DNA from 2 places in the Paenibacillus wuxiensis genome. Region 1 is predicted to be linked to the other one. Evidence: a T-box and tRNA genes for the amino acid it is inferred to sense, from the RefSeq annotation. Region 1 holds a T-box; the other holds one or more tRNA genes.
What was found. A T-box is a leader RNA that pairs with one kind of tRNA and senses whether it is charged. The one in region 1 lies ahead of leuS (leucine--tRNA ligase), so its partner is inferred to be a tRNA-Leu.
Positions count from the first base shown of each region.

Region 2: it encodes a tRNA-Leu, which carries the amino acid that the T-box ahead of leuS (leucine--tRNA ligase) is inferred to sense. The anticodon was not compared.

Region 1 is NZ_JBEFZI010000007.1:237,228-253,157, reverse strand. Features, by position in the region: gene ABN764_RS17575 (ComEC/Rec2 family competence protein) at 1-646, opposite strand, end outside; gene ABN764_RS17570 (deoxycytidylate deaminase) at 776-1,297, opposite strand; gene ABN764_RS17565 (ComEA family DNA-binding protein) at 1,413-1,991, opposite strand; gene comER (late competence protein ComER) at 2,193-3,038, shown strand; gene leuS (leucine--tRNA ligase) at 3,019-5,469, opposite strand; T-box leader at 5,574-5,803, opposite strand; gene ABN764_RS17550 (class I SAM-dependent DNA methyltransferase) at 6,022-6,783, opposite strand; gene ABN764_RS17545 (CvfB family protein) at 6,870-7,853, opposite strand; gene rsfS (ribosome silencing factor) at 7,850-8,197, opposite strand; gene yqeK (bis(5'-nucleosyl)-tetraphosphatase (symmetrical) YqeK) at 8,265-8,858, opposite strand; gene nadD (nicotinate-nucleotide adenylyltransferase) at 8,830-9,438, opposite strand; gene yhbY (ribosome assembly RNA-binding protein YhbY) at 9,460-9,750, opposite strand; gene aroE (shikimate dehydrogenase) at 9,871-10,761, opposite strand; gene yqeH (ribosome biogenesis GTPase YqeH) at 10,807-11,910, opposite strand; gene ABN764_RS17510 (YqeG family HAD IIIA-type phosphatase) at 11,922-12,446, opposite strand; gene ABN764_RS17505 (transglutaminase TgpA family protein) at 12,623-14,890, opposite strand; gene ABN764_RS17500 (DUF58 domain-containing protein) at 14,887-15,930, opposite strand, start outside.
Region 2 is NZ_JBEFZI010000008.1:377,935-392,504, reverse strand. Features, by position in the region: gene ABN764_RS20615 (hypothetical protein) at 667-1,650, shown strand; gene ABN764_RS20610 (hypothetical protein) at 1,971-3,005, shown strand; gene ABN764_RS20605 (hypothetical protein) at 3,193-3,543, shown strand; gene ABN764_RS20600 (hypothetical protein) at 3,546-4,187, shown strand; gene ABN764_RS20595 (ABC transporter substrate-binding protein) at 4,240-5,565, shown strand; gene ABN764_RS20590 (ABC transporter substrate-binding protein) at 5,579-6,976, shown strand; gene ABN764_RS20585 (hypothetical protein) at 7,062-8,045, shown strand; gene ABN764_RS20580 (hypothetical protein) at 8,138-9,217, shown strand; gene ABN764_RS20575 (hypothetical protein) at 9,445-10,446, shown strand; gene ABN764_RS20570 (hypothetical protein) at 10,472-11,470, shown strand; tRNA gene ABN764_RS20565 (tRNA-Leu) at 11,576-11,657, opposite strand; tRNA gene ABN764_RS20560 (tRNA-His) at 11,668-11,743, opposite strand; gene ABN764_RS20555 (transglycosylase domain-containing protein) at 12,017-12,967, shown strand; gene ABN764_RS20550 (matrixin family metalloprotease) at 13,174-14,214, shown strand; gene ABN764_RS20545 (hypothetical protein) at 14,211-14,561, opposite strand.

The DNA.
Region 1 (15,930 bases):
GTGCATAGGAAGAGATCGTCTCAATTGCTGTATGCGAGGTCAGATGCTGTAAACCCGACACCTTCAACAACCAGTCGATTTGCAAAGTATGTAAATAGTCTCTGTAGCTGAATCCGCCAAAGTTCCCCGCATCGCCGGGAGCCTCAAGCTTACCTTGTATACGCACCAATTGCCCTCGGTTCCATTGATCCACCTGTTGCAGTTCCTGTTTACTAGATAACTTGATTTGAACTAGCAGCGTCTCCCTTACACTTTCCATGCGCTTCGTTTCTGGTGTTCTCCAGCCTGTAACTCCGAATTGGAACTGCATCCGATCTCCGTCCAGCTCTGGCGGGGTTAGGATCACCCCTTCCCATTCTCCGTTCACTTCCTGTACCTGATCTACATAAGAACTAACTCCCTCATACGACCAGACACTATCTCCACTGTTCACCGTCAACTGATAATAGAGTACAGCCATAAGCAGCAGCAGCGCATACAAGACTGCTTGCATACGTCTGCACCAGCCTCCTATGACACAAAGCGGCAATACCAGCACAATTCCGAGAGCTGCAATCCAAGCCTCTCCATTCGAGAGAACTGCGCTTAGATGGAAGCCTCCGGCCATCATACAGGCAGCCACAACCAACGGTCGACGTGCCAGCATACCATCCCCCCCTACCCATACACAAAAAACCTCCATACTCGCCAGCACTGCTCTTCGCATTTAAATGCGAAACGAACAGTGCTGCTTGAGCACAGAGGTTCTTCCTCATCCCTATTCAGAACGATACATTTATTCGCTAACTTCATCCATTACCGACTCTGCTGGCGGATGATAATGATCAAGTTGACGGAACACAATTCCTTTATGCTCCATCATCGCAGCCACTTTATCGCTATCCTTCAAATAAGGACGGTGATAAACGATCTCGACAACACCACTGTTGGCAAGCATATTGGCACATGTCCAACAAGGCTGATCCGTCACGTATACCGTAGATCCCTCTCTATCATTCCGATCCGTGAATAGCAGCAAATTCTGTTCTGCATGGATCGTGCGAATGCAGCGCTGCTTCTTAACCATCTGCGCTTCGCCGTCTACGACAACTTTCTCATATTGTTCTGCGATCATGCAGCCAGCCTCACTGCAGTCAGGAATCCCCATCGGAGCGCCATTATAAGCGGTGCCAAGCAGCTTCTTGCCCTGTACGAGCACAGCGCCCACATGCCGTCTTGGACAGCGCGAGCGAGTAGACACCATATAGGCAATATCCATAAAATACGTATCCCAGTCTTTGCGCATAGTCGTTGTCATAACTCCAATCCCCATTCTTCTGCCTTTGTCTATGTTGTGTATGTTACCCTTATTGTAAGCAGGCCTGCGCATTCATGCAACTAAAGACATCACAATGTTGCACATTTCACGCATATTATTCTACACGTACCTGATCACGGATCTTGGCCATCATCTTCTTGCCGATTCCCTTCACCTTCATGAGATCGTCAACGTGGCGGAAGGCACCCTTCTTCTCGCGATATTCAATGATTGCTTTCGCTTTACTCGGGCCAATACCTGGAAGTGTCACCAGTGCAGATTCATCAGCTTCATTAATGTTAAGAAGTTGGGACACAGCTCCCTTAGCTCCCTTGTTCCCAGCCGCACTGGAATGCTCCTTCTCCGTCTTAAGGATATCCGTTAAAGGAAGTAAACTAGCGGCCTCCGATTGTCCTCCCTTTCCCGTATCAGCACCATCATCCTTATGGGCTACTGTCGATACGGAAGACTGCTGCTTGTTCTGTGCATGTTGTTCCGCAGCGGGAGTCGACTTCGAAGACATCTTCGATTCCGTGATCTGGGCTTCCTTCCCTTCAGCAGTCATTATCGAATCAATCTCATCATTCAAATCCGTCCAAGTCCCTGCTTGCAGTGACCCTTGCGGCTTCACCCATATCCACATACAGATTGCAACACCGATTACTGCTAGACTCATTGCAATTAGCCATCGCATTGGCAATGCTCTGGTCTTCCTCATTCCTTCTCTCATGTCACCACACCCTTCGTCAGCGAATGACGGCATAATGGTCAACCATGTCATCATATGGATCAATAAGCTTGATAAACTTGTGTTCATCACAAATGAATACGAAGTGAACATAATCACGTCCTACGACAACAGCGGAATAGGCAGAAGCAAAGGGAGGGAACGTACTTGAAAGTCGGGTTTATAGGTACGGGAAGCATGGGGTCTACAATCATTGAAGCACTTATTCAATCAGGTGCATTGGAACCATCTCAGCTTATCGCGAGCAATCGCACGAGGAATAAGGTTCAACAGCTGGCTGCGCAATATCCTGGGCTGCAATTGTCCAGCAGCAATGTAGAAACTGTACAAGAAAGCGATATCGTCTTTTTATGTGTGAAGCCTTCAGAATTCAAAGCCGTTCTGAACGAAATCGCACAATATGTAAAGCCTTCTCTCATCGTTGTATCGATAACGAGTCCAGTGCTCATTAGCCATTTGGAGCGGCAGCTGTCCTGCAAGATAGCAAAAATTATACCAAGTGTTACGAATTATGTATGGAGTGGAGCATCCTTATGTATGTATGGAAGCAGGATTCAAACAGAAGACAGGCTGCTATTGGAACAGTTGATGATGTCCATAAGTCGTCCAGTTCAGGTATCCGAGCAGTATACGCGCATCACTTCGGATATCTCAAGCTGTGGGCCGGCATTTATCGCCTTTTTCGTGCAGAAATGGATAGAGGCTGCAGTTGAAGTTACAGGAATCGAAAGGAATGAGGCAGAGCGCCTGGCCAGCGAGATGCTGCTTGGTACTGGCAAGCTGCTAACGGAGGGAGGATTCAGCCTTGAGCACTTGAGACAGCGGGTAGCAGTCCCCGGCGGCATTACCGCCGAGGCGCTCCGTCTGTTGGATGGTGAGCTGGATGGGGTATTCCAGCAGCTCATTCAAGTCACCCATGCCAAATATGAGGAGGATTTACACAAGGTCGAATCCCAACTATTTGGCGAAGAACTTAACCGACCACAATGTTAACAAGTCTGCCTTTTACTGCGATGACTTTGCGAACCGTCTTGCCAGCGATGGCATCCTGAACGTTCGCGAGGGACATCGCTTTTTGCTGCATTGCTTCTTCGTCAGCATCTGCTGCTACATTTGCACGGCATACAATCTTGCCATTCACTTGAATAACAATTTCTGCTTCCGCATCAACTGTAAGCGACTCATCATAAGTCGGCCACGCAGCGTACGTAATCGACTCTTGGTAGCCAAGACGCTGCCACAATTCTTCCGCGATATGTGGCGCGAGCGGTGCCAGCAATTGAACGAAGTTCTCCATCGCTTGGCGTGGAAGAACCTCTGTCTTATACGCCTCATTAATGAAGATCATCAATTGACTGATTGCCGTATTGAAACGGAATCCTTCGATGTCTTCCGTCACCTTCTTGATGGTCTTGTGCCATGTACGAACGAAGGCCGGATCTGCTCCATCCGTTCCGTCAGCAATCTTGCTGTTCAGGGCTCCTGTCTCCTCGTTAATGAACAAGCGCCAGATGCGGCTCAAGAATCGGTAGCTTCCTTCTACACCATTCGTGTTCCATGGCTTCGTCGCTTCCAGTGGACCCATGAACATTTCATAGATGCGCAGCGTATCTCCGCCGAACTCGTTCACAATATCATCTGGATTGATGACATTGCCGCGGGACTTAGACATTTTCTCGCCATTTGTACCAAGGATCATCCCTTGGTTAACAAGCTTCTGGAATGGCTCCTTCGTATCTACGACACCAAGGTCGAACAATACCTTGTGCCAGAAGCGCGCATACAGCAAGTGAAGAACCGCATGCTCAACGCCGCCAATGTACAAATCAACTGGAAGCCATTTCTTTTGCTTCTCTTTGGAGCAGATTTCATCGTTATTGTGCGGATCGATGTAGCGCAGGTAGTACCAGCTGCTTCCCGCCCATTGCGGCATTGTATTCGTTTCACGGCGAGCCTTCATGCCTGTCTCCGGATCAACTGTGTTCACCCATTCGTCTACGTTCGCAAGCGGAGATTCTCCAGTACCCGATGGACGAATCTGATCGACATCCGGCAGTGTAAGCGGAAGTTCGGATTCCGGTACAGGCTTCATTGTTCCGTCTTCCAGATGAAGAATTGGAATCGGCTCTCCCCAGTAGCGTTGACGGCTGAACAACCAGTCGCGCAGGCGATACGTTACCTTGCCTTCGCCCTTGCCTTCTGCTTCAAGCCATTCAATCATGCGCGCCATTGCAGCCGCATTGTCCATTCCGTTCAGGAATTCTGAATTCACATGAGCTCCATCGCCGGAATATGCTTCTTCCTGTACATTGCCGCCTTCAATCACTTCGATGATCGGCAGGTCAAATTGCTTCGCGAATTCCCAGTCGCGCTGATCATGTCCAGGAACAGCCATAATTGCACCTGTACCGTATCCAGCAAGCACATAATCCGCAATCCAGATTGGAAGCTTCGCTCCATTCGCCGGGTTCACCGCATAGCTGCCTGTGAATACACCCGTCTTATCCTTCGCCAAATCCGTACGCTCCAGATCGCTCTTGCGTGCCGCCTGCTCTTGATATGCCTTCACAGCAGCTTGCTGTTCAGCTGTCGTGATGCGTTCGACAAGCTCATGCTCAGGAGCCATGACACAGTAAGTTGCACCGAACAGCGTATCTGGACGAGTTGTAAATACAACCAGTTCCTCTTCGTGACCGTCGATTACAAAGCGAACTTCAGCTCCCTTGGACTTCCCAATCCAATTGCGCTGCATGTCTTTCAAGCTCTCCGGCCAGTCAAGTTCATCCAGATCTTGCAACAAACGCTCTGCATACTCCGTAATCTTCAATACCCACTGACGCATTGGCTTACGAATAACTGGGTGGTTACCACGCTCCGAACGGCCATCGATGACTTCCTCATTCGCAAGTACAGTACCGAGGGCTGGACACCAGTTAACAGGAACTTCTGCAACGTAAGCGAGTCCTCTCTTGTACAACTGAATAAAGATCCACTGCGTCCACTTGTAATATTCCGGATCAGTTGTGCTGAACTCACGATCCCAATCATAAGAGAAGCCCAAGGACTTGATCTGACGACGGAAGTTGTCGATATTCTTCACCGTGAATTCACGCGGATGCTGTCCCGTATCGATCGCATATTGCTCAGCTGGAAGGCCGAATGCGTCCCATGCCATCGGATGAAGGACATTGTATCCTTGCATGCTCTTGTAACGAGACATGATATCTGTAGCCGTATATCCTTCCGGGTGTCCTACATGAAGTCCGGCGCCAGATGGATATGGGAACATATCCAGTGCATAGAAATTCGGCTTGTTCTCATCTTCTGTCGTTGCAAATGTCTTATGTTCATCCCAATAGGATTGCCATTTCGGCTCGATCTGCTGCGGCACGTAACCGTGCGGCTGCTTCGCTTCTTGACTCATGCTTACTCCTCCTACGATGCCCAGACGGCTGCTCGCGCATGTCCGTCATACTTGTGGCAATGAATAAATGTGATTAAAAAAGCCTCCCATCCTTAGCGATTATCGCTAGGGACGAGAGGCATTATTCCCGTGGTACCACCCTAGTTAGCGGACAGCATGCTTTGCTATCCACTCCCTTTACACCATTAACGCTGGCAATACGTCGCAGCTTACCGCTCCCGATTCTGCTGCGCGACTCTGAGGCGAGTTCGCTTCTGCACCATCACCGGCTTGCACCAACCGCCGGCTCTCTGAAGATGGGACCTAAGGTACTATTCCTCTTCGAAGTCTTTCCATTCTACCTATTCAGCTTGAATATGATTATGATGCATCCAAATAGATGCAAGTAGCTATATCATAATGAAAAATTTTCTTATTGTCAATGATCGCCATGCAACTCCAAATCTTTCTTGTTCATTCGCTTTGAATTGAGAAAGTAACACCGAATTCTACATCTCACGACGGATCAATGTGCATATCACATGCATCTTCAGAAACTATGCACATCTATCTTTATGGCTTCACTGCAACAAAAAAGATTCGGCGCGACTCTTCGTCCGGTGACTGCCATTCAAAGTCCGCAAATTGCTCGACATGATCGAAACCAGCTTCTTTCAGCATACGTTCTAACCAGTCTGGATCATAGGCGCGTTCAACATGCTCCTCGTCAATACGCTCGTACAAGCCTCCGGACTGCTGACGAACGAACAAGGTCAGCTGGTGCTCAATCTCCTGGCGTTCTTCATCATAATCCGAAAACCAAATATAAGAGATATCTTCATCATCATAGGCAAAAGGCTGGGTCTCCGCATAATGTTCGAATTGACGGACATGAAGCACATCGAACAAGAAAACGCCGCCAGATCTCAAGTTGTTATAGGTAGCTTGAAAAGCACGTTTCACGTCGTCCTCTTCTGTCACATAGTTCAAGCTGTCACAGAACGAAACGACGGCATCCGCTTCTCCAGGCATGGCCCAATCGCACATATCCTGATTCACCCAACGCACGTCGCCCTTCAGCGGTCCAGCCTCTATTCCCTTGCTGCTCGCAATTGACAGCATCGATTCTGAAATATCGATGCCGATTACATCATAACCGAGCTTCGCCAGTGGCAATGCCGTACTCCCGGTTCCACAGCCAAGGTCAACGATAGAACGAACCTCGCCGCTTCCAAATCGTTCCCAGGCCTGCCGAGCAAATGACACCCACTGGTCGTATGGCATGTCCTCCATTAAGCGGTCATAAACCTCCGCTACACGCCCATATGAAATCATCTATCTTCACTTCCCCTGCCGGAGGTTGTTCCCTCATTCCATCATTCCATCATTCCATCATTCGTAATGCATGTTGAACGAAGGACTTAGCGTGCATTGTCGGTGCCGTGCGAGCGAGCCTTATGTGCTTCACGCGCTTCGGCTTGTGCCGCCGACAGTGCCTTGTGAAGCTGTGCCGTATCCATTGCAGCAGCCGTTTCCGTCAATTCGGTCCAATTCCCATTTTGACGAATGAGACCTGCCTTCATCAAGCGGCCGATAGCACGCTTGAATGCTGACTTGCTAATGCCAAAGCGCTGCTTCACAATATCGGCAGGCGTCTCATCGGAATATGGCATTGTGCCGTTCGGACGCTCCTTCAAGAAGGTGAACAAGCGTTCAGCATCTTGATCCATGCCGACTTCTTTGCGTTCTGCCATCGTAACGTTAACGCGGCCATCCTCACGCACATGCGTAATACGAACACGGACAGACTCACCTAGACGAAGCAGGCGCGGACGAAGCGATTCATGTATGAATCCAATAACACCTTCTCCAACAGGCGCGCCGTCTACCACTACGAACGTTCCCATCTTGAGAGGACGGTACACGACCGCATCGCGCCATGTGTTGTTCCAAGACTCAGGAGCTGCGAACATATAAGGAACCAAATCATCTTCACGAGCTGGCAGTGCAATAAGTCGTCCGTAGCGATCTTGTTCCATACGGACATATACCTCATCGCCAACCTTCGGATGAAGTGGCTCAAACTCGGGAAGCTCTCCCTTCGGAAGCAGCAGCTGACGTCCAATCCCCATCTCCAGGAAGCAGCCATACTTCGGATGAATATCCGCAACCGTAAGCTTAGCAACCTCTCCTAGTGTCAACAGCGGACGCTTCATTGTCGCAGCAATGCGATCTTCCGTGTCATAATATAAAAACACTTCCACGTAATCACCAGGCTCTACTTTGCCCGTAAGCTCTGTATAATGCAGCAACACGTCCTGCTCTCCGTTCGTCAAGAAATATCCGTACGGAGATACTTCACGGTCGATTATTAATCGTTGAATCGTTCCTGCTTCCCAAATCATGCAAACTCCACAACTTTCGCATCGGACCACAGCTTCTCAATGTTGTAGTACTCGCGTTCTTCGCGGTGGAACACGTGCACGATTACGTCGCCCAAATCAATGAGAACCCAGCGTGCGGAATCAAATCCTTCTGTACCACGCACATGTCCGCCTACCTCATGCACACGCTTGCGAATTTCGTTCGTAATCGCTTGAACTTGTGTATCTGAGTTCCCGTGGCAGATTACGAAATAATCTGCAATGAGGGAAATGCCTTGCAGGTCAAGCGCAATAAGATCCATCGCTTTCTTATCTTCAGCCGCACTTACGGCGATTTCGAGCAAGTCCTTAATGTTGATTGCCATTCAATTACCTCCACATTGTGTTTAAAAACCATTCTTATTCTTGTATTTCCTAAGTCCATTTCACTGATTATGTTGCTGACTGTTCAAGTTCTGTATCCAGTTCGAGGATCAGCCCATTGCGAGCATGGATCGTCAGCGGGAATACCCGGCGTCGGCGCTCAATCAAGAATCGAATGGTCGAGTCAAATCCGGCAATTAACGCCGCATTTAGATTCTGCTCCGCCAGTTCACGTATATGATAAACTCCAGGGAAATCCCGCCCCGGCTCGATGTAATCTGCCAGACATACGACCTTATCCAGCAAGGTCATCTTCTCTCTGCCGGAAGTATGGTACTTGATTGCATCCAGTATTTCTACATCTTCAATTCCATATTCATGCTGCGCCACATGTGCGCCCACAGGCGCATGCCATAATTGCTTGTCATACTCCAGCAATTCGGATGGCATGTTATGTTCCCGAATCATCTGTTCCATTCGATCTGTCTGCCAGTACTTTGCTACATCGTGCAGTATGGCCGCGATATCCGCCTTATTCGGGTCTGCTCCATACTTCTTGGCCAGTTGAACGGCTGTTGTCATAACCCCTTGCGTATGCTGCCACCTTACAGCTGGCATCTGGGATTGTACAGCCTCAATCAGTTGTTCGCGCGTCCGATTCATATAGACCCCACCTTGCTATATACTGTTGAACCTCGTCCGGCACAATATACTTGATCGATCGCCCTTCGGCCAATCGCTGCCGAATATCGGTCGATGAGATATCCATCTGCGGCATCTCGCTCTCGATGAGCCGAGAAGACCACGCAGCAGGCAGCTTGGCAGCATCCCAGCTTGATCCAGGACGATGCAATCCAACAAATTGAATCTGCTCCATCAGCTCATCGATGTGATGCCACTGGGGCAAGTAAGCGACCATATCGCCGCCGATAATCCACGCCCACTTGACATCGGGATACTCCCGGCGCAGCCCATGGACAGTGTCTAGCGTGTAGGATACACCGCCATGCTTAATCTCCCAGTCGCACACTCGAAAATGCGGATTACTTTGCACCGCCAGCCTCGCCATTTCCAAGCGCTGCTCCGCAGAAGCAGCTGGTCGATGCGCTTTATGCGGCGGCACATGCGCTGGCATGAACCATACCTCATCTAAGGAAGCTGTCTCCCTAGCGCATTCCGCTGCCACTAGATGCCCGAGATGAATAGGGTCAAAAGTCCCGCCCATGATCCCTACGAACTTCATTCGGTAGCCCTCCAGTGATCGTTATGGCAGTTCAATCTGCTTGTTATCTGTCGATTCCTTGTACAGCACGATCGTTTTGCCAATGACTTGAACAAGTTCGGATCCGGAGCGTGAAGCAAGCTCCTCTGCGATTTCGCGCGGATCATCCAAACAATTGTTCAATACCGATACTTTCATCAATTCGCGTTTCTCGATTGCATCCTCAACGTGACGTACGAGTTGATCATTCATACCGCCTTTTCCCACTTGGAAAATAGGCTGCAGATGATGTGCAAGAGAGCGAAGATAGCGTTTTTGTTTACCCGTTAGCATATAAGTTTAACCTGCCTTATCTATTCATGAGTGATAGTATTGAGTCTTCTTTCCATGTCTGGAACGTGCGACTCCTTCGTGCCTAAATGTCTTCTGTATTAGAGTATCCACATCTTGAAATTAGGATTGCAGCGTCTCAAGTACGCGCTGCCGCATAAGCGCTGTCGGCGCCTTCAAGCCTGTCCACAATTCAAATGCGATCGCCCCTTGATGAACGAACATGCCGAGCCCATTATGAATCCGGCACCCCTTCGCCTTTGCTGCTTGCAGCAGGGCTGTTTCCAGTGGATTATAGATGATGTCACTTACAAGCATGTGAGCTTGCAGCCATTCCGCGGACACGGGTGACGCCTCTATATGGGGATGCATACCGACGGAAGTTGTCTGAATGACGATGTCAACATCGTGCGGCGCAATTGCAGGCGCATCGCCCAACATCACTGCTCTTACATTGCCGAATCCTGACAAATCGTCCGCAAGTGACTGCGCTCGCTCCACCGTACGATTTGCAATGATGAGCTCCTTGCAGCCCTCTGTAAGAAGAGCGTGCGCAATCCCCCGAGCCGCACCGCCAGCCCCTATAATTACAATGCGGGAGGATGGGATATCTGCTTGCATCTCTTCCTTCAAGGAACGAACATATCCAAGACCATCCGTGTTGTAACCATGCAGCTTGCCGTCACGTTGAACAATCGTATTGACCGCACCAATCACCTGAGCGCTGCCATCAATCTCATCCAAATAAGCCATCACCCGCTCCTTGTGCGGAATGGTGACGTTCACCCCTCCGAGACCAAGTGCGCGAATTCCTGCTACGGCATATTCAAGCTGTTCTGGCCTTACATGAAATGCAGTATATATCCCGTTCACGTCCATCGCCTGCAAGGCTGCATTGTGCATGAGCGGCGACTTGGAATGTGCAATCGGATCCCCGATTACCGCATACACCTTGGAACTGCTATTCATGTTCATTACAAGATTGTTCGAATATGATGCATCCTTATCCGGCATGAACCCCATCCCCCTGCTAATTGACTGTCTCTTCTCTTTCGAAAATTAAATTAAGGAGTGGCGTGCCAGCACCTTAACTCCCTTAGGCGCATGGATCTCAACCAGCGCGCCAGTTGTACCGTTGCACTTGATCCAGCCCAAGCCGGAAATGAACACGTCTGTCTCTCCTCCACGCCCAATGCGAAGCTGGTGCTTCGTCCATGCTGGAAGCTCGTCAATTCGTTCGCGAGTCGGTGGAGCGAGCAGCTCGCCGCGGTGATCACGATAGAGCTCGTCCGCACGTTCCAGCTTCGTCCGATGGATCGGAAGATCGTTCGACAAGTAGCAAGTGAAGGATTGACGCTCGCCTTCCACGAAATCAAATCGAGCGAACGCGCCAAAGAACAGCGTTTGCCCTTCATTTAATTGGTATACCAGTGGCTTCAATGATTTGTCCGGCAGCAGGGAAGATAAGTCCTCACGGCTCGCAAGCTCCGTCAAGCGGCTCTTGTACACAATCCCCGGTGTATCAATGATATGCTTCCCGTCGTCAAGGGGGATATGGATCATATCAAGTGTCGTCCCCGGGTAGCGAGAAGTGGTAAGCTCGCCATCCAAATCGCTATAGTCCCGAATCAAGCGATTAATTAATGTTGACTTGCCTACATTCGTTGCACCAACGACATAGACATCGCGATTGCCGCGCCACTCGGAAACCTGATCGATCAACCGGTCGAAGCCAAGATTGCGCTTCGCGCTCACGAGCGCAATGTCTACAATCCGAATGCCGTGTTCCTTCGCTTGGCGCTGTACCCAATTGATGATGCGATTCCAATTCGTTACCTTCGGCAGCAAATCGATTTTGTTCACGACGAGCAGTACTGGGTTAGTCCCCACAAATCGCTGCAAGCCGGAAATAATACTGCCGTCAAAGTCGAATAGATCGACAATGTGTATGACGAGCGCGTCTTCCTCGCCGATACGTCCCAATAGGCGAAGAAACTCGTCCTGATCGAATGCGACGGATATTGCTTCATTATAATTTTTTATCCGAAAGCAGCGCTGGCAAATTACAGGCGTCCGTTCCAACGCTTTTGCCGGCACGTACCCGGATGCTTCCGGACTCTCCGTTTGCAGAGCTGTACCGCAGCCGCTGCATTTCCGTGCCATTTGTTCTTCTGTCAATGTCGTTCCTCCTCGTGCCACATTCCTTTTTTACGAAAACGTTTCGTTACGATGCGTTCGACTCGCCGATTAATGCGTGTCATCCAACCCTCATCTTGGATTGCGATTGGATCAACTAATATCGTATACATCCCGATGCGGTTGCCTCCGAGCACATCGGTCAACATTTGATCTCCAACTACCACCGCTTGCTCAGGTGTCAGCCCCATCAGCTTCAATGCTTGATGAAAGGCCCGTTGCGAAGGCTTCCGTGCTGAATTCACAAACGGAATATTGAGCGGCGTCGCAAACCGGGATACTCGCGGATGATCGTTATTCGACACAATCACCACTTGAAACCCCATTTGCTGGGCTTGTTCAAGCCAAGCCGTTAATTCGGGCGTTGCCAAAGGTTCCTTCGCGCCTACAAGCGTATTATCCAAATCCGTAATAATTCCCTTGTATCCTTTGTCCATCAGCTCCGCAAGGTTAATATCGTACACCGTACGAACCCGAAGACGGGGAATAAGCCTTTCCAACAAAGCGGTCACCTCGTTTTCATACGAAAAACTATACCATATTCTTTGTTTTTCGTGCAAAAAAAAGCCGTTCCTATGCGGAACGACTTTCATTTGCCACATTTACGGATACATCTTCCTCGCATTGGATTCGCAAAAACAACTACTTATTGGAAAATGGTCACATGCTATATAACCTGTTATCCGATGTGTTTGTACGCCCGAATTGCTTCTTTCAGTTGCTTCACATCTGATTCCATTACAGGATGCCCGCCATACTTCGCCTGCTCGAACTTATTGACGATCACTGCCGCTGGAGCGCTTCTGCCCTCTCGCTGATCCGACCATCTCTTGGCAGCTTCGCGTACAGTCTCATGCGCTCCCTTGCGCATGCCCTTCCATCTGCAATAGCTTAGCCACAAGTCTGTATGCAAAATGATCTGTTCCTTGTAGGTTAAATTACGCTTCAGCAGCCAGAAGAACCGCAGGGAGAAGCCGATCGTTCTCCATTTCCACAATAATAGAAGAAAACATACGGCCGCCATCACGATAACAATCCACTTCGCCCCCTGAACGAGCCAAGCTGGAAGTGATGCGTCTTGCCGCTCCTGCTTCGGTTCTGGCTTCTTCTCCTCTTGCTTCTCTTCCGGCTTCTGTTCTTCCTTCTTCTCTGGCTCCGGCTTCTTCTCTTCCTGTTGCAGACGCGGATAGGTGAAGCCAGGCGTCGGCTCAAACGCAACCCAGCCATAGTCACCCATGTATACTTCGACCCAGGAATGAGCCTCTGCATTCGTCACCTGATACGTGCCAGCTCCACTGTCCTGCGATTGCTCGGCCAGCTCATGAGTGGGAGCGTCCCCGTTCTGACGCGTTCCTGGTGCGTATCCCTTCACCCAGCGTGTTGGGATGCCAGCAGAACGAAGAAGAATGGCCATCGATGTTGAGAAGTGATCGCAATACCCTTCCTTGATTTCGAACAAAAAGGCATCGACGAAATCCTCGCTCTTGCGCAAGGATAAATTCGGCGCATTCGTATATCGATACTGCGTACGCAAATAATTTTCTACCTTTTTTACCTTGTCGTAATAGTTAGTTTCGTCATGTGTTAATTCCTGCGCCAAATCCTTGACTCGCTGCGGAAGCGTATTTGGAATTTGCAAATATCTCTGGAATCGATCCGCATCTGTAGATATTGTCTGTGATGACTTGCGCAAATCTTCCTCGGTAAAAATCGGGACTCGCGAAGTTAGAGTGTAGCTAGTCGGGTATTTATCTGTCTTCGGATCTTCATACCTGACTTCCCCTTCCTGCTCGTTCCAACGCAGAACCGCCTCAAGAGAATTACTAATTGACTCTACCGACTCGATCATTCCTAAACCGAATAACACGGGATACAAGTCCTTATTTTGCATCGTAATTGTTTGTTGAATCATTCTTGCAGGAATGTTTCGAGCAGGCTGATCCGCTGCTGTGAGCTGTTGTCGAAGACTAAAAATGGGATTTCGTCTTGGTGTTTTATCCCAGCCCTGTCCAGTGTACCAGTCCTTTGATTCCCCTCTCCAGTAGCCGCGCATTTCCGTTGTTACGGACATAACAGGCATATAGTCCATGTTAAAGCCATTGCCCAGCTCTGCATCCGAATGGCTGTATCCGGACGTGCTCGTACGAGCTCCGCTCCCGCTACCCGTCACTTTTGATACGAGATCCGACATCGGGTTATTCCCATCGCCATAGCGATTGCTCCAAGCGGTATACGGGTCCGTCAAGATTGGCTTGACTTCTGGTACACTAACCCCTACAGAAATAATGAGAGAAATCACGAACACAGCGAGCAGCCCCATTTGCAGCGGGTAACGTACGGATCCGCGCCATATGTTCGGATAGTCCGTGTTCATTTGTTTATAGTGAATACAAATGAGCCAAATCAATGACGCGCCAACAATCCACGCCACCTGCATCCACAATATTTCGTCGGTAAATGAATCCAGTATGCCGAAGATCATAATTTGGACGAGCAGCCATAAGAGAACACGCGCCTTGCCTTGCACGAGCACTACAAGAGATTCGCAGCATAACCACAGTCCTAGCAGAAACCAGATGTAAGGGTGAAATTGAAGGAGCTTGTCCCACCGTTCACCACCATCTATCCATATATCAAATTGTACGAGATTCCGATACACGATATAGCATAAAGCTGGGAGGGCAATGATCAGTCTGCCTATGAATTGGCATGGGAAGAGCATAACTGCACCCCATAATCCAATCATGAACATGCGCGACATGGCTAACGTCTCGTCGTACCAATACGGTTCCAGCATGACAAGCCATTGCCAGACCATCACAATCATACAGGTCCAGATCATCCGCTCTGTCCAATAGGAGGATAACCACACTTGTATTCGATCATCTGCAGCCTTCTGTACGGTTGAGGTACGTGAAGGAGCGGAGTACGGCTGTTCCGTCTTCATGCGGCCCCACCTCCTAGAAGCTTCGGCAGATCTTGTACTTGAGACAAGGAAATGTAGTGCAAGCGCTGAGAGGCCAGCAAGCGTATAAGAGAGTGACTCCTCTCGTTATGCGGGGCTGACACCTCTTCCTTCACATGAATAAAGCTCCCGGAACACCCCAGCTTCGATAATGTCCGCGTATATATCAACACATCTGAAGAGGCATGTCCGCTAATGAAAGCAAGTGAGGCTCCGTGAAGCATCGATGCATGCCCAGTAAGTGCTGCAAGCAATTGTTCTTGCTCTTCTGATGATTCCAGCTGCACAGTAGACATCCATTGTCGAAATACAGCAATTTCTGGTTTGGCCTGATCAGCCGTCCACCAATTCAATCGCTCCCCGATAGCCGCCACATAGGTTGGGCGTTGACACTGAGCACCGTATTGTACAAGAGATGCCATCGTAGATACAGCAACTTCAAATTTTTCATCCGCCACTGTTTTATTTCCCTCATAGGAAAGTGAACGGCAATCCAACACAACAATGATAGGCGATTGGGACTCTGGATCGAACTGTCTTGTCTTCAAAATCCCCGTCTTCGCAGTTGCATTCCAGTGAATGCGAGATAATTTATCTCCGTACACATACTCACGCACACCGTTCTGTTGTGAAGATTCTCTGTGATGACGGACAGAAGATGCTGCATGCACACCATGACCTACCTGTCGCTCCGCATGTGTCCACCTCGGAATAGGAATGACAGTTGGCATCACATAGAAGGCGGATGGCGCATTCAAGCTTCCACTCTGCTCGAACAACCCGAACAGATCCTTGGAGCTGCATAACGCTGGAGCAAATTCATAATATCCTCTTGCCAAAGACGGAGTCCGGTAAGTGACTGCAGCCGAACGGCCAGCGCCTAAGGCAACTGCAGACTCCATCGTATTACAACGGTTGCCGAAACGGCAGAGCTCATCACGGACAACGAGGTAAGGAATGGGCAGCCAACCTGGTACAGTGACTCGGATGTTAACGTATAATTGCGAATTGGCGGGAAAGAA
Region 2 (14,570 bases), on a different contig from region 1:
TGAATCGTAAAATATTTATTCAGTGAGGGCCAGATTAGTGCCACTTACACTATAGGTAAGTTAATAACGATCCACATCGTATACACTCCAAGTTCATAATTCTATCTCGCACTTCTTCATGTTCACTCATTAAAAGTTATGAAATCCTAATATTGATGCTTTTATGTGATTATGGAAATGAAGTTAATTGTAAGCGTATTCCCTATGTATGCACCGAGATGTCGAGGTTAAATGCGCAGAGCATCATTTCTGTTTTGTCTCTTCCTATCCGCTATGCAATGACCAATGCGGTGAAGGAAATCGTACAGCATAAGAAGTCAGTTTAGGAAGTGCTCAATTCTATGCAGAAGGGATTGGAAGAGAAATTGGATGCTGAGCGAGAAAAGGAAAATACGAAAATATTCATAGTTATGGATGAAATAAAAAAGAGTTATCGAATGCCTGGTGCAATTTGATAACTCTTTTTTTGTATGGAAGCAGAGAAGGATGATGTAACAAACAGTATCAGTTTTCATTTGCAAACTGGCATTACGGAGTTGGTCGTTCACATTTCATTTCTGATTTTATTCTTAAATCTTATTCATTGAATGTTAAGTTGAGTATTACATGTTCAATGTTAGCATAAAAAGAGGGTTCAAAAATGAAACATAGGAGGAAATAAAACAAGTGCACATTAAAAAAGCAATTCTAGCATCTATGATCGTATCCACTATGTTAGTTGCCGTGGCAGGCCCGATTCCTGCAGGGGCCGCGGCTGCGCAAGAGCAGAAGCAAGCGGATAATAAGAAGGTTCAAATCGACCAGAAGCTGGCCGCCAAGCTGCAAAGAGCGATCAAAATATATGCGGGGAAAGAGATCAAGCTGAAGAATATCGGCGAGAGGATAGAATTCTCTCCGAGTGCCAAGGTTGATTCCGTAGACGGAAAATATGCTATCCGCTTTATCATTGATAATGGGAAAATATGGGGTATTGATGAAAAGGTCACAATCGATAAAATCAGTAAAGAGGATCAGGAGAAAATCTTGACAGTGTTAAAAAAAGCATATGCAAATAAAACATATGCCTTTAACAAAGAAGTGATCATGCAGCGAGGCTATGATGGCGAAAAAGAAAAACTAGGTGTGAATTTGTCGTATACGTTGACAGGGAAAGATTTTGATGTTTCCTTTGCAAAAGAAAATTCCGCTAAAGAGCTAAAAGGTACTGTTGGTGGTTTTAAGATACAGTTTACCAAGGAAGAGCTCGATCCGAAGCTCATGGAAACGGCAGTAAATGCGACAAAAACGGCATTCAATCATGATTTGGAAGTTACAAACGCTAAACTAACAAACGGCTTTACATGGACACTTGAGGACAAGGGCGTAATGGTAGAAATAGAGAGGGGAGAGCTCACTAAGGTATCTCATAAAACGCGTAAAGCGGTAACGACTAATAAAGAAATTACGGATAAAGAGGCTAAAGACGTGGTTGCACCGCTTGCCAAGGAATTATTCAATATGGATATTGCGGAATTGGAAGTGAAGTGGGTCAGCGAATATGAAAATTACTACTTCTTCAAAGACAAAAAACCGGTTCTGAGGGCAGCACTGGACGCTAATAAGAACGTAGTGTCCATAACAGCAGGTGTCGGAGCATTATACGGATTCTGAATAGGGCGAGTTTGAACATTAAAGAGTTATTGAATTGCATGGCGCAATTTAATAACTCTTTTACATTTGAATATTCGCATAGGAGACAATCATAGAAGTGCTTCGAAAGTCCCCTACCCAGAAAGGATATATTTATCAGACTGCTGATGGGGCAAGACAAAAGTTAAAACCGGAATATCGGAACAGCCCGCTGCAAAGCACACTTCTATGGAAAGAATAGTAGAGATGGTGTCACAAATGAGCGAATTGATATTGTTATATATTGTAGGTGAATACACCAGTGGTACACCATGAGAATATGAAACATTGGAGGGGTTAGTATGAATTTGAAAAAAGCAGTTGTAGCATCCATGATCGTATCCAGTTTGTTGGTTACGCTGGCGGGCCCGACTTTTGTAGGAGCCGAAGCAGCAGGAGGAAAGAAACAAGAGCAAGCATCAAGCAGCAGTGTTCAAATTGATAAAAAGGTTGCTGCCAAGCTGCAAAAGGCTGTACAAAAATTTGCCGGCAAAGATGTCAAGCTGCAAAATGTCGGCGAACTAGTTCGTCCGAATGGCACGATGGCGAAGGTTCAATCCGTGGACGAGGTCTATCAAATATTTTTTGATCATAAAACAGGACAAGTATGGACTTTGAACGGAAAAACAACTATCGACAAAATCAGCAAAAAGGATCAGGACGATGTTCTGAAATTGTTGAAAAAAATGTATTCGGGGAAAACATATGCTCTTGATAAAGAGGTGATCTTGGAACGTTACTATGAAGATAAAAAGGGACAATTCAGCCAAGAGTCCACTTATTATCTGAAGGGGAAAGGATTTGAAGTATCGCTCGTTAAAAATGATCCGGATCTAAAAGATTATATTAATCGAGCCCGGATCGAATTTGCTAAGGAAGAGCTTGAAGCGAAGCTGTTGACAGCGGCGGAGGAAGCGGTGAAAACGGCGTTAGACCATCAATTTAACATAACAGAGGCTTATCTTGTTAGTAATACTAAAAAAAACGCATGGGAATTAAAGGACGGCAGTTCTACTCTTTACGTAGATGAACAGAGCGGGAAGGCAACTAACTTATTCCATAATACGCGCAAAAAGGTGACGACGAGCCAGACGATTACGGCAAAAGAGGCAAAAGAGGTGGCCGCTCCGCTCGCCAAGGAATTATTCAGTATCGATATTACGGGATACGAAGTAAAGTGGGATAGCTTATATCAAGACTACTGCTTCGTTAAAGATCAAGAAACCAGAGTAAGAGTGGCATTAGATGCCAATAAAAAGGTAGTGTACCTTAAATCCGGGGCAAATGCACTTTTTGGAGGGGAAGACCCTGTTGCAAGCAGACTAGAAGAAGAATAATGCAAAAAGGTAAGTGAAAATCATCCATTTGAAGCATCCGAAAGGGTGCTTTTTTTAATATGCTCCGTTACTTCTGTGCAAACATTAATGTTCTCTTAATTTTTATTCATATAAAGTTTCGTGGTTAAGTTCTATTCCATTCATTAGCATTATAGTTATCAAGTGTTCCATTAAAGGAGGAAATAAAATGAACATGAAAAAAGCAATTCTAGCGTCTATGATCGTATCGAGTATGTTAGTTGCCGTGGCGGCGCCAATTCCTGTTGGAGCCGAGGCTGCGCAAGAGCAGCAGAAGCAAACGGATAATAAGAAGGTTCAGATCGACCAGAAGCTGGCCGCCAAGTTGCAAAAAGCAGTAAAGCAATTTGCGGGGAAAGAGATAAAGTTGCAGGAGGCTGCCGAGACTACATTTGCTACAAATGCAAAGGTTACATCGACAGATGGAAAGTACGCAGTCCACTTCGATTATAAGAAAGGTGAAGTATGGGAGATCAATGGAACGATTAAATCAGCAAACAGGATCAGGAAAAGGCTCTGAAAATGCTGAAAGGAGCATACGCAAAGAAAACATATGTCTTAGATAAAGAAGCGGTCATGAAGCGGCGCTATGACGATAAAAAAGGAAAACTGCAAGATCATTATTTATCGTATGAATTGACAGGGAAAGATTTTGAAGCACTTCTGTCCAAGGATAAGTGGGGAGAGACACCAGTAGAGTATGTCAGTCTTTCGATAAAGTTAGCCAAGGAAGAGCTCGATTCAAAGTCGCTGGAAACGGCAGCAAAAGCGATAAATGCGGCTTTCGATCATGATTTGAATGTAACAGAGGGGTCTCTTAGTTCTAACGGAGACAACTATCATATGTTGTCACTTAAGGATAATGATGTATCACTTGAGATGGAAGCAAAAAAGGGAAAGGTCTTGAATGTATTTCATCATACAAGAAAAAAGGTAATGACCGACCAAGAGATTACGACAAAAGATGCAAAGGCAGTGGTCGCTCCGCTTGCCAAGGAATTATTTAATATTGATATTTCGGGATTAGAAGTGAAGTGGGACAACCTATTTAAAGATTATTGCTTCGTTAAAGGCAAAGAAACGGTATTGAGGGCAGCATTGGATGCCGATAAGAACGTGGTGTACCTCATATCGGGTGGCACAGCATTATTGGGGGGGCATTAGACGTTAGGGTTTCATTGCAAACTGCGCTTGAATAAAAAAAGGAGCTAGAAGTATGCATAATAGATGGAAAATTGTGATCTCGTTGCTTATGATCGTTTCCTTAATGAGCGGATGCTTCGGTAAGAAGGAAGTGCTAGAGCCTTTGCAGCCAAGCAAAATCAAAGTGATCTATCAGGATGAGGAAGCCTTTTACCACGACTACGGGAAGTATTTTCATATGAAATATCCGCAGATTGAGGTCGAGGTTATCTCCGAGACTCAGGTGCTTCAAAATCTAGGGAAAACGATTCGTGCAGAGGATTGGGATACGGAAATAAAGAAGCTGTTGGTGAACTCCGGTGCAGACGTAATAAAGCTGGGTGATGCGAAAACGTTTAAATCATTTGCTGAAGCTGGCAGGTTATACGACTTGGAAGAAATGATCCGGCAGGACGACTATGATATGAAGGGCTTTTTGCCAGGGCTGATCGACAGAATCAAAAGCTTAGGCAACGGCAAGCTGTATGGGCTTGCTCCTTATGTGGATAGGGAAGTTTTGTACTATAACGCAGCGTTGTTCAAGGAGCATCAAATCGAACCGCCGAAGAACAATATGACATGGCAGGAAATGTTTGATTTGTCAGCGAGGTTTGCCAATATCGGAAGCGGAGAAAATAAGGTGTACGGGTTCTATGAATGGTCTGGGGATATAGGATTCATTTTGTACAAAATTGCCGATTCCTCCGGATTGAAGCTGCTCGACCCGAAGGGAGAGAAGGTGCTTCTGAACTCAGATGGCTGGAAGAAAGCCATCAAGCAGGTAACGGATGCTGTACGCAGCAAATCTGTATTTTTGCATCCTGAAGGTCAAATTTACACACAAGAACTTAGAGATGGAGTTGCTATGGAGATAGGCAGCGCTTACAAAACTAGGGAGCTTGTATTGACCAAGCAAGATTGGAATGTAGTTACGGCTCCGGTAGATCCTGCAATGGATTCTTCATCCATTACCTTTTCTCCCATCTACGCAATTGCGGCCGACTCAGCCAACAAGCGGGCAGCTTGGGAACTCGTCAAATTCGTGAATGGTCCGGAGATGGCGCAGGCCCGTTCGCGGACACTGGAAGGCAAGCTTCCTTCACGCAACGGTTATATGAAGGATATCAATGGCAGAAGTACGGATGCATTTTATATGCCGAAGATCAGGCAGGAAAGCGGCCTTTATGAAAGTCTTCCATTCGAGTTCCTCAGATTATTTTATAAACCGCTTCGTGAGGAGCTGTTGGCCGTAGTTGCGAACGAGAAGTCAGTTGATGAAGCAGCTGCCGCGTTGGAGGTAAAAGCGCAGGAACTGCTCTTAAAAGTGCGAGAATCTGCAAACAAGGATAAAAGGAAATAGGGAGTGTAGAAACGTGTTAAAGAGTGGGAAGACCGTAATTATGCTGCTGACGATCATGTCTCTCTTAAGCGGCTGCTTCGGAGAACGGTCAGAGCTTGCGCCATTAAAAGACGGCAAAGGGAAGATCAGGGTTGTCTATCAAGATGAAGATCGGTTTTATAGTGACTATGGGAACTTCTTTAAGATGATGAACCCCGACATCGATATTGAGGTTATCAGTGAAGAGGAATTGTTCGATGAAGCTGAAAAAAACGGGTCATTCGATTTAAATGAGGAAAAGAAAAAGCTGCTTGATAAAGTTAAGCCGGATGTGCTGTTTTTGAATGAAAGCATGTTTGAGGCCTTCGCTCAAGAAGGAAGGTTGTATGACATAGAGCCGGCTATCAGCCAGGATCAATACAATTTGGACGGATTCATGCCTGGTCTTATCGACAGGCTGCGAGCAAAAGGGAATGGGAAGCTGTACGGGCTCACTCCTTCCTTCGAGACGAATGTCATCTATTATAATCGCAACTTGTTCAAGAAGCATCAAATCGAGCCGCCAAACGGGAAAATGACGTGGAAGGAGCTTATTGATCTGGCAGCGAGATTTTCGAGCGACGGATCGGGAAAAAAGCAAGTGTTTGGCTTGTATCAAACGAGAGGGCCGGCAAGTTTGATGTATGATATCGCCGCTGCATCGGCACTTAAGCTCGTTGATGCGAAATCAGGTAAGCTGTTGATAGAGTCAGATGGTTGGAAGGAAGCAATGAAGATGACGGCGGATGCCGTCCGTAATCATGCAGCCTATGCTCCTCCCCCAGTGGAGGAAGGCGAACAGCTTGATGGATACGAATATACCGGAGACTATTTGAAGCAGTATAGCCGATCTAACGAGATGTTCTACATGGGCCAAGCGGCAATGACGATTCAACCGCCGTGGTTTGCTTCCTTTTTACGGGATATTCCCTACTACTCAAAGACACCGGAGATCGACTGGGGCATCGCGGCCGCGCCTGTTAATCCTGCAAAGCCTGATGAATCGGCTTACGTGAAATTGTCGGAGATCTATGCCATATCTGCGGATTCTCCGAACAAGCGGGCAGCTTGGGAATTTGTCAAATTCGTGAATGGGCCGGAAATGGCGCAGGTTGCTGGGAAGGCAATGAACGATACGCTGCCTACGCGATTAGACTATTTCAAGGATTTTAGAGGGCGGGAAACGGAGGCTTTTTACCTCCTGAAGCCAATGGAAGCTAGCAGTGTCTTAGATAAAAAAAGCATTCCACCAGGTTTCCAAGCTGAATTCGATTCGTTATTGTCGAATTCACTGAATTCCATAATAAACAAAGAAGAAACGCTGGACAATGCGGTTTCCGAGCTTCAAATCAAGGGGCAAGACATGTTAGATCGATTGCGAGAAACCAAGTAGGAGCAATAAGCGAATTAAGTTGAATCTAATTGTTCAATGTTGGCATGAAGAGAGTACTCATGTATTAATACATAGGAGGATTACTATGAATATCAAAAAAGCAATTCTAGCGTCTATGATCGTATCGAGTATGTTAGTTGCCGTGGCAGGCCCGATTCCAGCAGGGGCTGAGGCTGCGCAAGAACAGAAGCAAACGGATAACAAGAAGGTTCAAATCGATCAGAAGCTGGCCGCCAAGCTGCAAAAGGCAATCAAACAATATGCAGGGAAAGAGATTAAGCTGAAGAGTGTCGGCGAGAAGATAGAATTCTCTCCTGATGGTGCAAAGGTTGAATCCGTAGACGGAAAATACGCTATCTGCTTTAATGTTGGAAGTGGTCGGATATGGCAGATTGAAGAAAAGGTCACAATTGATAAAATTAGTAAACAGGATCAGGAGAAAGTCCTGAATACGTTAAAGGGGGCATATGCCAAGAAAACATATGTCTTTGATAAAGAAGTGATCAAGTCCCGTGGCTATGATGGTGATAAAGAAAAGCTAGGTGTAAGTTTGTCGTATAAGCTGACAGGGAAGGACTTTGAGGTATATTTCTTCAAAGAGAATACTGCTAAAATGCCGAAAGATGCAGTTAGTGCGTTTACAATAAAATTCACCAAGGAAGAGCTCGACCCGAAGTTGTTGGAAACGGCAATCGGAGCAATAAAAACGGTATTCAATCATGATCTAGAAGTTACATCCGCTAATCTAAGACGCTTTACATGGACACTTGAAGATAAGAACGTATCGCTTGAAATGGAGGAGGGAAAGGTCACTAACGTATATCATAGAACACGTAAAGCGGTAACGACCAACAAGGGGATTACGGAAAAGGATGCCAAAGAAGCGGTTGCTCCGCTTGCCAAGGAATTATTCAATATGGACATTGCGGATTTAGAAGTGAAGTGGGACAGCACCTTTAAAAATTACTACTTCATTAAAGACAAACAACCCGTATTGAGAGTAGCACTGGACGCCAATAAGAACATAGTGCTCTTAACATCAGGTGTCAGAGCGTTAAGTGGGTTCTGAATAGGGAAGGTTTGAATATGAAAGAGTTATTGAATTGCATAGCGTAATTTGAGAGAAAAATATCCATACAATCATACATAAGGGGAAATAAAATGAATATCAAAAAAGTAATTCTGGCATCAATGCTTGTATCCAGTATGTTGGTTGCCGTGGCAGATCCAATTCCTGCAGGAGCAGGGGCTGCGCAAGAGCAGCAATTGGATCGCTGGACAATTCAAATAGATCCGAAGTGGACGGAAAAGCTGAATCAAGCGGTAAAATTATTTGCCGGAGAAGACGTGCAATTGCAAAAGGTAGGTAAGCTCGATTTCAATAATAAGAATGCATCAAAAATAACAGAAGTGCGATCTGTAGATGGTAAATATTCATTACAATTTGATTATGATACAGGGGTTATCTGGACGGTAAGCGGCAAAACCGCTACGATTGACCAAATCAGCAAGCAGGAACAGGAAGACGTATTAAAGTGGTTGAAAGCGATATATCCAAAGAAGAAGTATGCATTTGATAATGAAGTTGAGGTGATTCACCAGTTTACGGATGAGAAACTCTCAAAAACGTCAAAAGCAGAGGTTAGAGAGGAGAAGACGTACGAATTGAAAGGAAAGGATTTCTCCGCTTCCTTACACAAATTAGATGGCATACCAGAACATATCGGTCATATCACGATTGACTTTGATAAGAAAGAGCTTGATCCGAAACTGCTGAAAACAGTTGTTGATGCTGCTCAAACTGTTTCTACAAATAAATTTGAAATGACGACTGCTCAGCTTCGCGTCGATTTATCGCCAATTATCTCAAAGAATAAACCCAATATAACATGGGTGTTCCATGATGGCAAAGTTACGATTTATGCAGATCCCAATACAGGGAAAATCAATAGTATTTACAATGAGCTTGGAAAACAAGTACGCGAAAATAAAGGTATTTCCGAAAAAGAGGCGAGAGAAGCGGTCGCCCCAATAGTGAAGAAAGTATTTAATATCGATATGAATGGATATAGCGTGAAATGGGATGGAACAGAAAAGGATTTTGCTTTCACCAAGAAAAATGGCATGAATGTAAGAGCGGCATTGGATGCAAATAAAAAGGTCGTGTACATTCGAGTCGGAAGAGCTGCTGCTCCTGGGATCATTAAGTATGCAGCCGATTTGGAAGCGAAACCCCATTAAACGCCTACAAACGAACCATTTCATTATATTTTGACTCCGTATCAAATAATCCACTGGCTTCTATGCGTCGGTGGATTTTTTTATTTGAAACCATCTTCATTCAGAATAGTAGAGATGATGTCACAAATGAGAGGAGTGAAATTGTTATACATTGTAGGCGATCACCACTTTACGAATAAAAAACGTCCAAAACTTTAAAAGTAGGGTGGAACATAGGAGGGTTTAGTATGAATTGGAAGAGAACAGCTCTAGCATCTTTACTCGTATCCAGTATGTTGGTTACCTTGGCAGGGCCGATTCCTGCGGGTGCTGGGGCAGCGCAACAGCAGGAACAGCAGCAATCGAATAGTAAGAAGATTCAAATCGATCAGAAGCTGGCCGCCAAGCTGGAGAAGGCAGTAAAACAATTCGCAGGGAAAGAAATTAAGCTGAATATGCAGGGCACTTCCCAATCCATAAGCGATCAGGTGCAGGTTAAGTCGGCAGATGGAAAGTATAGTGTGAACTTCAAGGAGAAAACAGGAGAAATTACTACGATTAGAGGCTATCAAACCATCGATAAAGTCAGTAAGGAGGATCTGAACGAAGTACTGAAAGTATTAAAAGGGTTATATGCGAAGAAAGACTATACATTTGCTAAAGAAGTTCATGTCGATCTGCACGATGTAGAATCAAAGACGCCCTTTAGCATGTATTCGTTAAACGGGAAAGGATTTTCTGCCTTACTTATGAAAAATTATCCGGGGTGGCCGACAAAGATTCATGTTTCAGCCCAAGTCGAAGTTGCCAAGAACGAGCTTGATCCAAAGCTCATGGAAAAGGCAGCCGGGGCAGTAAAAACAGCTTTAGGCCACAATTTTGAGGTGACGAAGGCTTGGGTTGGAGGTACTAATAAAAAAAGTACATGGAAACTTAAAGGTGGAAATATTACGCTGTCCTTGGATGGAACAGGGAAGACCGAATATATTTATGATATTTCGCGAAAACAATTGACGACGAACAAAGAGATTACGGAAAAAGAAGTGAAAGAGATAGTCGCGCCGATTGCAAAGAAGTTATTCAATTTGGACATCCAGGGGCTTGAAGTAAAATGGGACGGTGCTTCCAGAGACTTCATCTTCAATCAAAAGAAAGATACGAAAATGACCGTGGCGCTGGATGCCGATAAAAACGTAGTTTATATGTTTTCCGGGGTAAGAATGCTTCTGGAGGATTTAGAAAGAGATTAAACCTTAATAAAAAGGAGAAGATAATATGAATCTAAAAAAAGCAATTTTAGCAACAATGATCGTATCCAGTATGTTCGTTACACTTGCGGGCCCGACCTTTGTAGGAGCCGAAGCAGCAGGAGGAAAGCAGCAAGAACAAACATCGGGCAGCAGTATTCAAGTTGATAAAAAGGTTGCTGCCAATCTGCAAAAGGCCGTGAATCAATTTGCAGGGAAAGAGATAAAGTTGAAGTTCGAGAAGGCCTTTAAACATCCATTTGATTTGGCGACGGTTCCTTCGGCAGACGAATTATACAAAGTAGATTTTAAGCCAAGTACAGGGGAACTGATCACAATTAAGGGGATTCAAACGCTTGATAAAGTGAGCAAGGATGATCAAAAGGAACTGCTGAACAAGTTGAAAGGGATGTACGCCAAGAAAGCCTATGCATTTCATAAAGAGGTTCAAATCACTCAGAGCTATGACAAAGGAAAGGTTTCACAAACCTTTTATATATTAGAGGGAAAAGACTTCATGATTTCTTGGATGAAATATCCACCTGGGCAATCAAAGAATAAAAATTATATTGGAGCAGCCGTTATTCAAGTAGACAAGAACGAGCTAGAACCGAAATTACTCAAAACGGCAGCGGATGCAGTGAAAACAGCTCTCGATCAGGAATTTGAGGTAAAGAAAGCCGAGCTTGGTTATTATGCCGGCAGCAAAGGTGACACGTGGAAGCTTAAAGGTGATCATATTACTCTGGCTGTTGAAGCAAAAACAGGAAAGACCGAGTATGTATATGACGTTGCGCGAAAACAAGCAGACAAGGCAGTAACAGAAAAAGAAGTGAAAGAAATAGTCGCGCCGATTGCCAAAAAATTGTTCCATATGGACATTCAGGGACTTGAAGTGAAATGGGATAAATCAGCGCGTGATTTCTGTTTTATTCAAAATAAAGAGACAAAAATGTCAGTTGCATTGGATGCTGATAAAAACGTAGTTTATATGTTTGCTGGAGATAGAATGCTAATGGAAAAATGAAGTGGATCGATCAATAACTCTCTTCCGAGGAAGAGAGAAATCCAAATGGCATAAAAAAAGAGTTATCGAATTGCTTAACGCAATTTGATAACTCTTTTTGTCGTATACCGATGGCCGGACTCGAACCGGCAAGCCTCTCGGCACCGCATTTTGAGTGCGGCGTGTCTGCCAATTCCACCACATCGGCAAAATGAATATGGGGCGATCGAAGGGAATCGAACCCTCGAGTGTCGGAGCCACAATCCGATGCGTTAACCACTTCGCCACGACCGCCATATTGATTGCTCAACAGAATCTTAATTTAGCATACTTCCGACATGATTTGCAACAAGGAAAATATACCAACAACATTTTTTGTGACTCACTCGTCTTCTATTTCATAGAAAAGGCGTTTTCTGCTTTACTTTCACCTTTTCTTTCATCATTGTAAGCTGGCTGCAAGTCAATTCGATGTCATGGCATGAGGTCAACGTATACACTGTACGTAAGGGTTATGTTTCAAAATGAATAATAGCTCTTACATATAAGAAGGGGAGGCGGTTACGAATGAAAAAACAAAGAAAAGGTCATCTGGTTCACGCATCGGTATTTATGCCTCTGCCTGCTCAAGAAACAATAGCACATCGCAAGGTACCGAATGCGGCCCAAGATGAGCCTCATCGTCCTACGAAGAAAGAATCAACTATGATACATGAACAAACGGAAACGATAGCACAACCTGCCCATATGCCACACCGAATGAAGTGGAAGCGTTGGGTCATATATAGCTTGATCATTGCAATTCTTACCCCGATTATTGGGTGGGTAGGGATGGCGGCAACAGGGACGGCCTGGATTGATCAAGGCAAGCTCATAACGTTCCGTGAGCAGATTGCACAAGAAGCGAATACAGCCAAGGGACAGCATATGGTTCAACTGGAGCATATGGCTTCCTTTATACCGCAGGAACTGATGGCCATTGAGGATCATCGCTTCAAGCTTCATCCCGGCATTGATCCGATCGGGCTGGCGCGGTCAGTCTGGATAAATGTGACGAAGCAGCAGAAGGCACAGGGCGGCAGTACGATTACGATGCAGCTGGCGCGCAACTTGTTCTTAACGCATGATAAGACATTTTCCCGTAAAATGAAGGAGATGGCGATAGCGGCCAATCTGGAGTGGAATTTTAGCAAGCAAGAGATATTGGAAATGTACCTGAATAAAGTATATTTCGGACATGGACAATATGGCATCGAGAATGCAGCACGCTATTATTTCGGCAAGACGACACGAGTCAATGGCGATCTTCCTACGGTTAACAAGGCAGAAGCAGCGATTCTCGTTGGATTGCTTAAGGCACCTGAACGCTATTCCCCAGCGAAGAATATGAAGCTGGCTCTCCAGCGCCAGCATGTTGTATTGAAGCGTATGAAGGATTTGGGCTGGATGACAGAGGCAGAGCGCCAAGCAGCGCTGAAGACACCGATTGGTGTCGTTATCCACAATAAAGGAAAATAAAGAAAAGGCACACTTGATCAAGCTCGGATGAGCTGCGACAGGTGTGCCTTTTTTTGTGTACTCATGGATAAAACGCTGAATGACGTGATTAATTTTCGTGCAAAAGCAATTTTCTCAGGAATGAGACATATATATGAATCGGCGCCTATGAAATCTTTTACAGGAAAATAAGATGATGTATAAAATTGAACAGGGAGGAATAAGGGTTGAAAAAGAAATTACTAAGTACGGCTATGTCTATGTTTCTTGTCTTTGCACTTATGGGAACTGCTCAGGCAGCGACTCCTGAGAATCCATGGAAGTTCAGCTCAAGCTCTATCCAGTTCTACAATGATGGTTCCAATAGCTTCTATAAAGGCATTTGGAATACAGGGGCAAGTCGGTGGAGCGGGACAGGCAGTGTTACAATGGGGACAGGCACGAAATATGATTTTCGGGCAGGAAATCAGAAAGTATCGCCAACGAAAGATAATGATTGGGATGGAATTTGCTACACTACATATTCGAATGGGATTGCCTCCAAAACGCGTGCTTGGGTAAACGAATACTACACAACCCAAAGTCGATATTCCCCTTCTATTACGGAGGGAGTTGCCACACATGAATTAGGGCATGCATTGGGCCTTGCACATAATGACAGTGAACCTTCGGTCATGAAATCTTTTACCTTCTGGTCTGATGGTTCGCTTGCTAGAACCAATACATCCCCAACATCTGCTGATAAGGACACGGTTAAGAAGAAATACGGGACGATCGCTTTATCGCAAGCGAATCCATCGACTCCCGTTGTGCATATTGACGCTAGTTGGGCATATGGGTACAGAAACTATACAGCACTCGCCAACGCTGTTGACGCAATCGTAGAAGGACAGGTTGTGCAGGAGAATGGGGTTCGCAAATCAGGCAGCGGTGCGCCTGAAACGTACCGAACTGTATCTGAGTTCCAAGTATCGGAGGTACTCAAAGGGAACGCATCTCTCAAAAATAGTACGATCAATGTACTTCAACTTGGTGGACGCGATCAGGAAGCCATTGTCGTCTCAGACGATACGACTCCATTGAAGCAAGGAGATCAATCCATTCTGTTCTTGAAGCAAAATGAGGACGGTACCTATCGCGTCGTGAATGAGGATACCTCGATTTTCATGAAGGTAACGAACCAGACGCTCCAGGATGGAAATATGGAGATGTACCAGAATCAGAAAAGCAAGGCGCTCGTTAGCAAAGAGGATTTGAAAGGTATTTAGTTCTCTTTCCTAGCAGCCTTAATATAGAGGTTATTCTTCACCTCAACAGCGATAGCTGTTTCTTCATTAATTCCTTTTATTTTATACAGCTTTGTTCCTACGGGGTAAGTGTTAGAGAAGCTATCTCCACTTGAGTCTTCCTCCCGATTTGAGGATGATTGGATTTCTCCCAGCAGTTTGTCGATCTGTTGAACCTGATCATCACTGCCAACATATCGATTCCCGTGGAAGATGATCATATTGTTGTAGGGCCAGCTTGCGCTCGTTTCCGTTTGTTCACTCGTGCAGCAAGCAGTCAGTATAAGCATCATGCATGAGATAGTGAAAATGGCAAGCAGCTTTTGCATATGGCAGCC